Regions from separate parts of the Streptomyces sp. NBC_01506 genome, predicted to be linked through region 1. Evidence: riboswitches for the same ligand, from Rfam matches in the RefSeq annotation. Region 1 holds a riboswitch; each other region holds the start of a gene.
The links. A riboswitch is a leader RNA that binds a small molecule or an ion and turns the genes downstream of it on or off. The one in region 1 is predicted to bind cyclic di-AMP.

Region 1 (2,190 bases):
CGCTGGCGTATGCGGCGCGGGCGACGGGGCGGGTGTGGACGCCGCCGCCGTACATCGACTACGGCGGCTACAACCCGTACAAAACCTAGGGCGTGAGGCCCTTGCCGCGCAGCCAGCTCAGCGGGTCGATCCCGCTGCCGCCCGCGGTGTGCACCTCAAGGTGCAGATGCGGACCGGTGACGTTGCCGGTGGCTCCCACGCGTCCGACGGTCTCGCCGGTGGTGACCTTCTGGCCGGTGCTGACCGTCATCGAGGACAGGTGGGCGTACCAGATCTCCGTACCGTCCTCGAGCTCCAGCACCACGCGGTAGCCGTACGACCCCGACCAGCCGGCCGACTTGACGGTCCCGCTGTGGACGGCCTTGGTGGGCGTGCCCGTGGGGGCCGCGAAGTCCAGGCCGGTGTGCTGGCCGGAGGACCACATGGAGCCGGCCTGGCCGTAGGTCGAGGTGAGCGTGTACGAGGAGGTGGGGAGCGAGAAGCTGGCGGCCAGCTTCTCCAGGCGCTCCTTCTCGGCCTTGGCCTCCGCCGCCTCCTTGGCCTTGCGCTTCTCCTCGGCGGCCTTCTCCTCGGCCTCGGTCTGCTGCTTCTTGGCGTCGGCCGCGGCCTTCTCGGCGGCTGCCGCCTCGGCGCTCGCCTTCTGGGCGGCGTCGGCCTCGGCCTGCTGCTGCTCGGCCTGCTGGAGGATGCGGGCGCGCAGCGCCTCGCCGGAGTCGGTGGTGCCCTGCTGGGCGTCCGCGGCGGTGAGGCCCGCCGTGGTGAGCGGGGCGGGCGCCGCCTCTTCGCTCATCTTGTCGCCGTCGGACATGAAAGACCCGACGCCGGGAAGGGACTTGGCGTCGGGAAGATTGTCCGAGATCGCGTCGGGAAGTGATATCGAGACCGCGGGCTTGTCCTGGGCGGAGGCGATGCCTCCCGCGCCGACCGCGGCGATGACACCCACTCCGAGGACCGTGGAGCTGCGGGCGAGAGCGTTGCGCTGTTTGGCGACACGGTGCTTGCCGCGTACGGGACGGATGGAGTCCGCGGTGGGATTCCACTCCTCCCAGTCCCTGTTCGCCTCGCCGTCGGTGAGATCGGAGCCGGCGAACCGGCTTCCGGGGCCGAAACGGGCCGGGGCGGAGGTCTCGGGGGCAGGACTGTTGGACGCCACTGGGGCGCTCTCCTTTCCTTCCTTCTCGCCTACCGGGTTAGCTGACGGGTTCGGAGCAGGAAGGTCTCCTACGAGCGTTCCTTGGCCGCACGAGGCAGCAAGAGACGCCCGATTCACCCCAATTGGTGGTTCCCCGGTTTCCTTGCGGAATTCGGCGCGTGCGCACGGTGCCGTCTCTTTCGACGGCTGGGACAACCGCGCTGCGTTATCGAACGTTAATAGACGACCGGGGCTTATTCCAAGCTGTTCCGGGTGATCGTTAGCGATGACGGCCGGGACCAACCGGGGCACAAGCGGGTGTAATCGGGCGAGTTGATCGACTCTCGGGCCGTGTGCGATCACACACTCGAACTGACGGTGCGTCAAATGTTATGCGGAGGGGTGCGCCTCAACTACGCAGCGTGCCGGGCGAGATGACGTCACGGCACGACCCGCATCGTCCTGCGCCGTTCCGGCTGCCTCGCGGTGGGCCGGCTGACGGCCAGCAGCGCCATGTCGTCCGTCCTGCGGCCACCGGTGTGCCGCCGTACGTCCCCGACGATCGCCTCCAGCAGCTCGTCGGGGCCGGGGAAGATCCGTCCCGCCAGCCGTTCGCGCGGGTTGTAGAAGACACCCGCCGCGTTGCGCGCCTCGGTGAGCCCGTCCGTGTAGAGCAGCAGCGTCGATCCGGAGCTGTACGGCACCTCGTCCGCCCGGTCCGGCCACGCCCCCAGCTCGCCCATCCCCAGCGGCAGCGTCGGGTCGGACGGGGCCAGCACCGTCAGCCCGCCGTCGGCGGCGAGCATCAGCGGCTCCGGGTGCCCGCGGTTGACCACCCGCACCATGCCCTCGACATGCGGGATCTCCGCCAGTACGGCGGTGGTGAAGCCCTCGAACAGATCGATCCCGTTGCGCCGTGTGCCTTCGCGCGCCAGCGCCCGCTCCAGCCGCTGCGCGACCCCTTCGAGTGAACTCTCCTGCTCGGCGGCCTCGCGGAAGGCACCGATGACGACGGCCACGGTCTCGACGGCCCCCATGCCCTTGCCGCGTACGTCACC
Region 2 (2,190 bases), 3.1 Mb from region 1:
GCGTAGCAGGGTTCACCGCTTAGAGCGACAACCGGGGTCATATCCCGGCGGATCGCCCATGCGCCGGGCGCCGTTGATGGCAGTGTGGCGCGAAGCGCAATCCGGGGACGTACTCGCGGGCATCTGCCATAGGTCGGTCTGCGTCCCGGTGGGAAAGGGACAGCGTCGCCATGGCAGACCATCAAGAAGCATCCGTCACGCTGCCGAGCGATCCGGCCTCGGTACCGGCAGCTCGCAGATATGTCGCGCGTGTCCTCGGGGAGTGGGGACTGCCGGGCGACGCCGACACCGCCGAAACGGTTCGCCTGATCATCTCGGAGCTGGCGACCAACGCCGTGCAGCACACTTTCGGCAGATCACCGACCTTCACGGTCGACGTCACTCTGGAGCGCGACGAACAGTTGCGCGTCGGCGTGACCGACAGCCATCCGCGGTGGCCGCAGCGGCTCCCGGCCGCGGTCCAGCAGGACAACGGCCGCGGGATGGTCATCATCCGCGCGCTGGCCGCCGAGTACGGCGGAGCGGTGGCCGTGACCCCCACCGCCGACGGCGGTAAGACGGTCTGGATCACCCTGCCCTGGACGCCCCCGGCCCAGGGCTGACCCGCACGCCGCACCGCGTACCGAGCACCGCCGTACGGGAGTACGCGCGTAAGGGCGTACGGGCGTCAGCGGACCCGGCCGTACCAGACGCTCTTGGCCCAGATGCGCTGGAGCCGTACCACCTGACCCGTCTTCGGCGAATGCCAGATCTTGCCGGCGCCGGCGTAGATCCCGACGTGGTAGACGCGGTTGCCGGAGTGGAAGAAGACCAGATCGCCCTTCTTGCGGCTGGAAGCCGAGATGTGGCGCGACTTGTTGTACTGCTGCTGCGCCGTACGCGGCAGCGACTTGCCCGCCTTCTTGTACGAGAACAGCGTCAGACCCGAGCAGTCGAACCGATGCGGACCTGTCGCCCCGTACTTGTACGGCGCGCCCTTCTTGGAAGCGGCCACATTCAGGGCCTTGGAGGCGGCCGGATGGGCGTGGGCCTCCGACACGGCGCCGGGCGCCAGCATCGTGCCGCCGACGGCGGCGAGGAGGACCGATGCGGTACCGGCCCGGGAGAGCAGCGACGGGACATGCGTCTGCGAGGACATGCGCAACCCTTCGTCAGCCGCCTGTGAAGGATGACCTGTCGGGTTCGGACTGGCGAAGATGCCCGGCCGCGTGTGCGGCTTCACCCCGAGGAACGGTCCATGGCCGGACCGCCCCGAACTGCTCGGGTCCTCCACTCCTGCCGATCCACTCGTGTCGACCAGGCATCCGGAGCGGCGGCAGGACTCGGCGTCCACCCGGACCGCCCCGCCGAGGTGGCGGGGGCTTGTCGTCCCACGGATCTTGACGCGGCCTCAGCGCAATTCCGAGCCGAAACGACCATATGTGACTCTCGTCACTTATGGCCCATTTGGGTTGCTACGGTCGATTCGGTGACCGGCCCATATGACCGCTCACGCGCTGTACCTGCGACGTAGCGACGCGTTGCGGCCGGACGGCCGATCCGCCCGTCGCAAGTCGCCGCCCCTGTCGCGGCGGGCGCGTCGATACGCCGAACGAGCGGGCAAATCCCGTACGGACGCGTCCGTACGGGACACCGCGCCACCGATTCGGTGTCGTGTCGCGGGTCCGTTGACCGACGCCCGCATCAAGTCGGCGGTCCGGGCGGCATGGTGACCCGCCCGGCCCTGCGTTCCCCGTCGAGAACCCGCAGCGCGCGGTCCAGGGTCGGCGTGTGCAACCGCGTCTCGCCCCTGGCGTGCATCAGCGTCAGCGCGGCGCGCAGTTCGGCCGCTCGGGACACCAGGGCCTGCGCGGCGCGCAGCGCGCCGTAGGTGTCGTCGGCGCGCGACGGGTTGATCCGGCCCACCAGGTCGACGACCTGGAGATAGCTGTCGACGAAGTCGCCCTCGGCGCGGGTCAGCGCGGGCAGCGGCGGAAGTTCCGGTGGCGGCATCGGCGGTTCACCGGGGGGTGTTGAAGCCGAGGGACGCCCTGCGGTCCTGCGCGACCTGGTCCACCAGGCCGTACTCCATGGCGCCCGCCGCGTCGAAGATCGTGTCCCGGTCGATGTCGGCGTCGATCCGCTCGGCGTCACGGCCGGTGTGCCGTACGAGCATCCGCGCCATCAGGGCCCGCAGCCGCAGCAACTCCT
Region 3 (2,190 bases), 3.2 Mb from region 1:
CGCGGACGCGGCGCTGGTGGTGTGGCGGGAGCGGGTGGCCGACCTGGCGGCGCGGCTGCTCCAGGAGTAGAGGGATACGCAAGCCGGTCGGGCGCTTGGGGGCAAAGCACCGCAAATCCGTCCATGTTTGAGAACACGGCCCGCTTCGTGGTCCGTCTCAGCCCGAAAGGCCGGGCGGGCTGTCGCGTCAGCGACAGCCCGCCCGGCCTTGGGGACAGGCGCCGGTTCCGATCAGTACGGGCCGTTCACGTTGTCGATCGAGCCGTAGCGGTCGGCCGCGTAGTTGCAGGCCGCCACGATGTTGGCGACCGGGTCGTAGCTGTCGGTCGACGTGCCGGGCACGTGGTACGCCTCGAAGGTCGGGTCGATGACCTGGAGCAGGCCCTTCGACGGGATGCCGGCCGCGGCGTTGGAGTCCCAGTTGTTGATGGCCTGCGGGTTGCCCGCGGACTCGCGCATGATGTTGCGGTGGATGCCGTCGTACGAACCGGGGATGCCGTTCTGCGCCATGACGTCCAGCGCCTCGCGGATCCAGCCGTCCAGGTCGTTCGTGTACGACTTGGCGGCCGTCTGCACGGCTTCGGTGGACTTGGCGGCCGACGCGTTCTCGGTCGACGCGGTCGGGGCGGCCTTGGGCGCCCCCGCGAGCTTCAGCTTCAGCCCGGGGCGGATCAGCGACGGGTCGTCGCCGACGGCGCTGCGGTTGTTCTTGTACAGCGCTTCCCAGCCGCCGCTCACGGAACGGGCGTCCGCGATCTTGGCCAGTGATTCGCCCTTCACGACGGTGTGGGTCACCGTCTTGACGGCGTCGACGGCCGTCGGGGCCGTGACCGCGTGCTGCGGGGCGGGCGCGGCGCCCGCCGTGGTGGCGGTCACCAGGGGCAGGGCGAGTGCGGCACCGCCCGTGCCGACCGCGATGAGGCGGCGGGCGAGCGGGCTGGTGCGGGAACGGCGGTGCTTACCCTCTGCGGGCATGACGAAATCCTCTCCGTCGCCTACGAGGTGAGCTGTCGGGTTCGGGCGGGAGATGCCCGGCCGCGCTGTGGGCGCGACTTCACCCCAAGCCGGTCCGGCAATGCCGGATCGGCGACTTACCTGGGTCCCCCGCTCCTGCCGTACGTGAGTGGGTGAGTGCGGTTTCCGGACAGCGGCAGGATTCGGCGTTCCGCCCGGAATAACGAGAACGTAAGCGAGAACGTCCGGGCGAAACAAGTCCTGAATTCACCACGCCCTGCCATTCGCCGATCCGGCGGGCGGGCAATTCGAATTCCCGCCCGGCGGTACAAGCCTCAACTTTCCTTTCCCACACGGGAAGTGGGCGGCGGGGCAGGAGAGGCGAGTCGCCGCGCTTGTGACACACATCACTGGGGATCGACGCAACCGCCCGACGACAACACCGCCCAGAAACGGACAAGTTAGTCGCTGAATACACATAACACCCTGCCCCACAAAGCGGACAAAAGAGAATTCTCCCCCAGTTAGTGGATGTGCGAAAAGCGCCTTCCGTACGGCTCCCCTCACAGAGCCGTACGGAAGGCGGTCCAGCGGGCTCTCGCCCGGTCGACGGTGTGTCAGTCGGCCACCCGCGAAGTGCCGGGGCCGCCCGTGATCACAAAGCTCGATCCCGGCTCGACCAGGACGTCTCCCTCGGCCGAGTTGGTGATGGTGACGTTCGTCAGCGTCGCGTTGCCGCGGGCGCCGCCCATCGCGAGGATGCCGGAGCCGTTGTTGGACTTGTCGATCGACACGTCGCTGATCTCGACGTCCGGTACGTTGCCGCCGCCGTTCTTGAACTGAATGCCGTCATACGTGGAGTCGGAGATCTCGGTGTCCCTGATCTTCACCCCGGTGATGTCCCGGCTCGCCGGGAAGATCGTGATCGCGCCGAACTCCTGGTCCTCGTTCCAGAATGCGCCGCCCGTGCGGTGGAGCGCGTTACCGGTGAGCACGGTCTCGCCCGAGAACGGCAGCGGGTCGTGATCGGTCGCCAGCATGATTCCCGGGTAGTTGGCCGTGTCGGCGATCAGATTGTTCCGTACCGTGTTCCCGTAACCGCCGTATATCGCGACGCCGTTCGCCCGCCAGGGCAACTGAATCGTGTTGTTGGTGAACGAGTTGTCGTGCGCGATGTCCACCGCCGGGTCCTTGACATAGCGATTGGCCCAGACGGCGAGTGAATCGTCGCCGGTG
Region 4 (2,190 bases), 3.8 Mb from region 1:
TCCTCCATCGTCGTGAAGGCCGTCTCGAGATATTCGGCGCGCGCGTCGAACAGCGGCGCCAGCAGCTCCATCACCTCCGGCGAAGTCCCGCCGGGCGTCGGATCGCTGCGGCGTACCTGATACCTGCGGTGCGGATCGTTCGACTTCAGATAGTCCGCCTCGATCGCCTCCCGCTCCACGCCCACGGCGAGCAGCGACACCGCGATGGAGAGCCCGGCCCTGTCCTTGCCCGCCGCGCAGTGCATCAGCGCGGGCAGGCTTTCCTCGGCCAGGGCGTGCAGCACACGCCGGTGCTCGGCGGTGCGGTCCAGAATGATCGAACGGTACGAAGCGGACATCCGGGCCACGCCCTTGCCGTCGGCGAGGATCGACCGGAGCTGGTCGAGATCGCCGTCGCGGACCATCTTCCAGAACTCCGTCCCGTCGGCCGGGTCGGTGAGCGGAATGTTCACATTGCGTACGCCGGCCAGCTCCACGTCCAGGCCGTCGAGCTTCTGGTCGGCCGCGTTGCGGAAGTCGAAGATCGTGTGCAGACCCAGCGACGTAAGGAACGCCCTGTCCTCGGCCGTGGCGTGCGCGAGGTGCCCGCTGCGGAAGAGCCGGCCGTACCGGACGCGCCGCCCATCGGCGGTCGGCAGACCGCCCACGTCGCGGAAGTTGCGTACACCGGCCAGTTCGGGCTCGGTCGACGGGACCGGCTGCGGCACCTCGTGCGTCACGTGAACTCCTCCGCGTCTGCGGTCGGCGCTCGTCGCCGACGCTGTCGCGCTCCGACTTTACGACATCCATTCCCGCTGAAATCAGTTCACGGATAGGGCTTCTGTCCGTATTGAGTGATTCCTTATAACGTGCCCCGTTCACAGGGGAGATGGGGGCAGATCGTCATCGACTGGTGAGCCAGATCATATCCGTGACGGTGTGTGGCGGCGCCCGGAAGGGGAATTGGGGCGGCGCCCGGAATTCGAAGATCCGTAATCCACACAGGGTGACCGCTCTTGGAGAACGATATCCAGGAGCGGATCACCGGGGGAATACGACGGCTTGTACGGGTCGGCCCACCCGGCTTACGGTCACCGCAATCCGAGCGGATCGCCGAATCCTGCCGCCGCTCGGAATCCGCATCCACCAGCAATCATCCACGTGTGGCAGGAGCGGGGGACCCAGGTAAGTCGCCGATCCGGCACACCGGACCGGCTTGGGGTGAAGTCGCGCCACGGCGCGACCGGGCATCTCCAGCCCGAACCCGACAGCTCACCTCGTAGGCGCCGGAGAGGAATTCGCCATGCCCGCAATGGGTAAGCACCGTCGTCCGAGGACCAACTCGATCGCGCGCGGAATCGTCGCCGCCGGAGCGGGTGGCGCCGCCCTCGCGCTTCCGCTCATCGGTGCCACCGGCGCGCACGCCGCCGAGCAGACCGCGGCGCCGTCCGTGGCGCCGGAGCGCGTCGTGTCCGCCGCGCACACCGCTTCCGCCGCCTCCGCCACGCAGACGGCCCAGCAGGCCGCCACCGCCAAGACCGTGAAGACGTACTCGGTCACCGCGGGCGACTACCTCGCCAAGATCGCCGAGACGCAGAAGGTCAGCGGCGGCTGGGAGAAGCTGTACGAGGACAACCGCGAGGCCGTCGGTGACGACCCGTCGCTGATCCACCCGGGCCTGAAGCTCACCATCAACGCGCAGAGCAAGGCGTCCTCCGAGGGCAAGGCCGAGGCCACCCCGAAGAAGCCGGCCCCCGCGAAGCCCGCCCCGGCCGAGCCCGCCCCGAAGGCGGACACCACCGCGGCGAACGAGCCCGCGGCGCAGAGCAGCGGCTCCGGCTACACCGCCCCCGTCGACTCCTCCACCTCGACCCCGTACCACCAGGCCGGCGGAAGCTGGTCCAGCGGCTACCACACGGGCGTGGACTTCTCGGCGGCGTCGGGCACCACCGTAAAGGCGGTCGGTCCCGGCACCGTCGTCTCGGCCGGCTGGTCCGGGTCGTACGGCAACGAGGTCGTCATCAAGCACGACGACGGCAAGTACTCGCAGTACGCCCACCTTTCCTCGCTCACCGTCTCGGCGGGCCAGAGTGTCGGCGGCGGCGACCAGATCGGTCTCTCCGGTTCCACCGGCAACTCCACCGGTCCGCACCTGCACTTCGAGATCCGCACCGGCCCGAGTTACGGCTCCGACATCGACCCGCTGGCGTA

Region 2: linked by a shared signal. The riboswitch ahead of OG329_RS36710 (C40 family peptidase) and the one ahead of OG329_RS22170 (M23 family metallopeptidase) in region 1 are both predicted to bind cyclic di-AMP.
Region 3: linked by a shared signal. The riboswitch ahead of OG329_RS07980 (transglycosylase SLT domain-containing protein) and the one ahead of OG329_RS22170 (M23 family metallopeptidase) in region 1 are both predicted to bind cyclic di-AMP.
Region 4: linked by a shared signal. The riboswitch ahead of OG329_RS04875 (peptidoglycan DD-metalloendopeptidase family protein) and the one ahead of OG329_RS22170 (M23 family metallopeptidase) in region 1 are both predicted to bind cyclic di-AMP.

Annotation. Positions count from the first base shown of each region.
Region 1 is NZ_CP109422.1:5,046,573-5,048,762, reverse strand. It holds gene OG329_RS22175 (PrsW family intramembrane metalloprotease) at 1-89, shown strand, start outside; gene OG329_RS22170 (M23 family metallopeptidase) at 86-1,153, opposite strand; cyclic di-AMP (ydaO/yuaA leader) riboswitch at 1,165-1,320, opposite strand; gene OG329_RS22165 (PP2C family protein-serine/threonine phosphatase) at 1,573-2,190, opposite strand, start outside.
Region 2 is NZ_CP109422.1:8,167,838-8,170,027, forward strand. It holds gene OG329_RS36705 (ATP-binding protein) at 171-602, shown strand; gene OG329_RS36710 (C40 family peptidase) at 668-1,138, opposite strand; cyclic di-AMP (ydaO/yuaA leader) riboswitch at 1,142-1,313, opposite strand; gene OG329_RS36715 (hypothetical protein) at 1,684-1,992, opposite strand; gene OG329_RS36720 (ATP-dependent Clp protease proteolytic subunit) at 2,000-2,190, opposite strand, start outside.
Region 3 is NZ_CP109422.1:1,893,361-1,895,550, forward strand. It holds gene OG329_RS07975 (SRPBCC family protein) at 1-70, shown strand, start outside; gene OG329_RS07980 (transglycosylase SLT domain-containing protein) at 232-975, opposite strand; cyclic di-AMP (ydaO/yuaA leader) riboswitch at 980-1,140, opposite strand; gene OG329_RS07985 (right-handed parallel beta-helix repeat-containing protein) at 1,572-2,190, opposite strand, start outside.
Region 4 is NZ_CP109422.1:1,202,207-1,204,396, reverse strand. It holds gene OG329_RS04880 (tyrosine-protein phosphatase) at 1-707, opposite strand, end outside; cyclic di-AMP (ydaO/yuaA leader) riboswitch at 1,114-1,278, shown strand; gene OG329_RS04875 (peptidoglycan DD-metalloendopeptidase family protein) at 1,283-2,190, shown strand, end outside.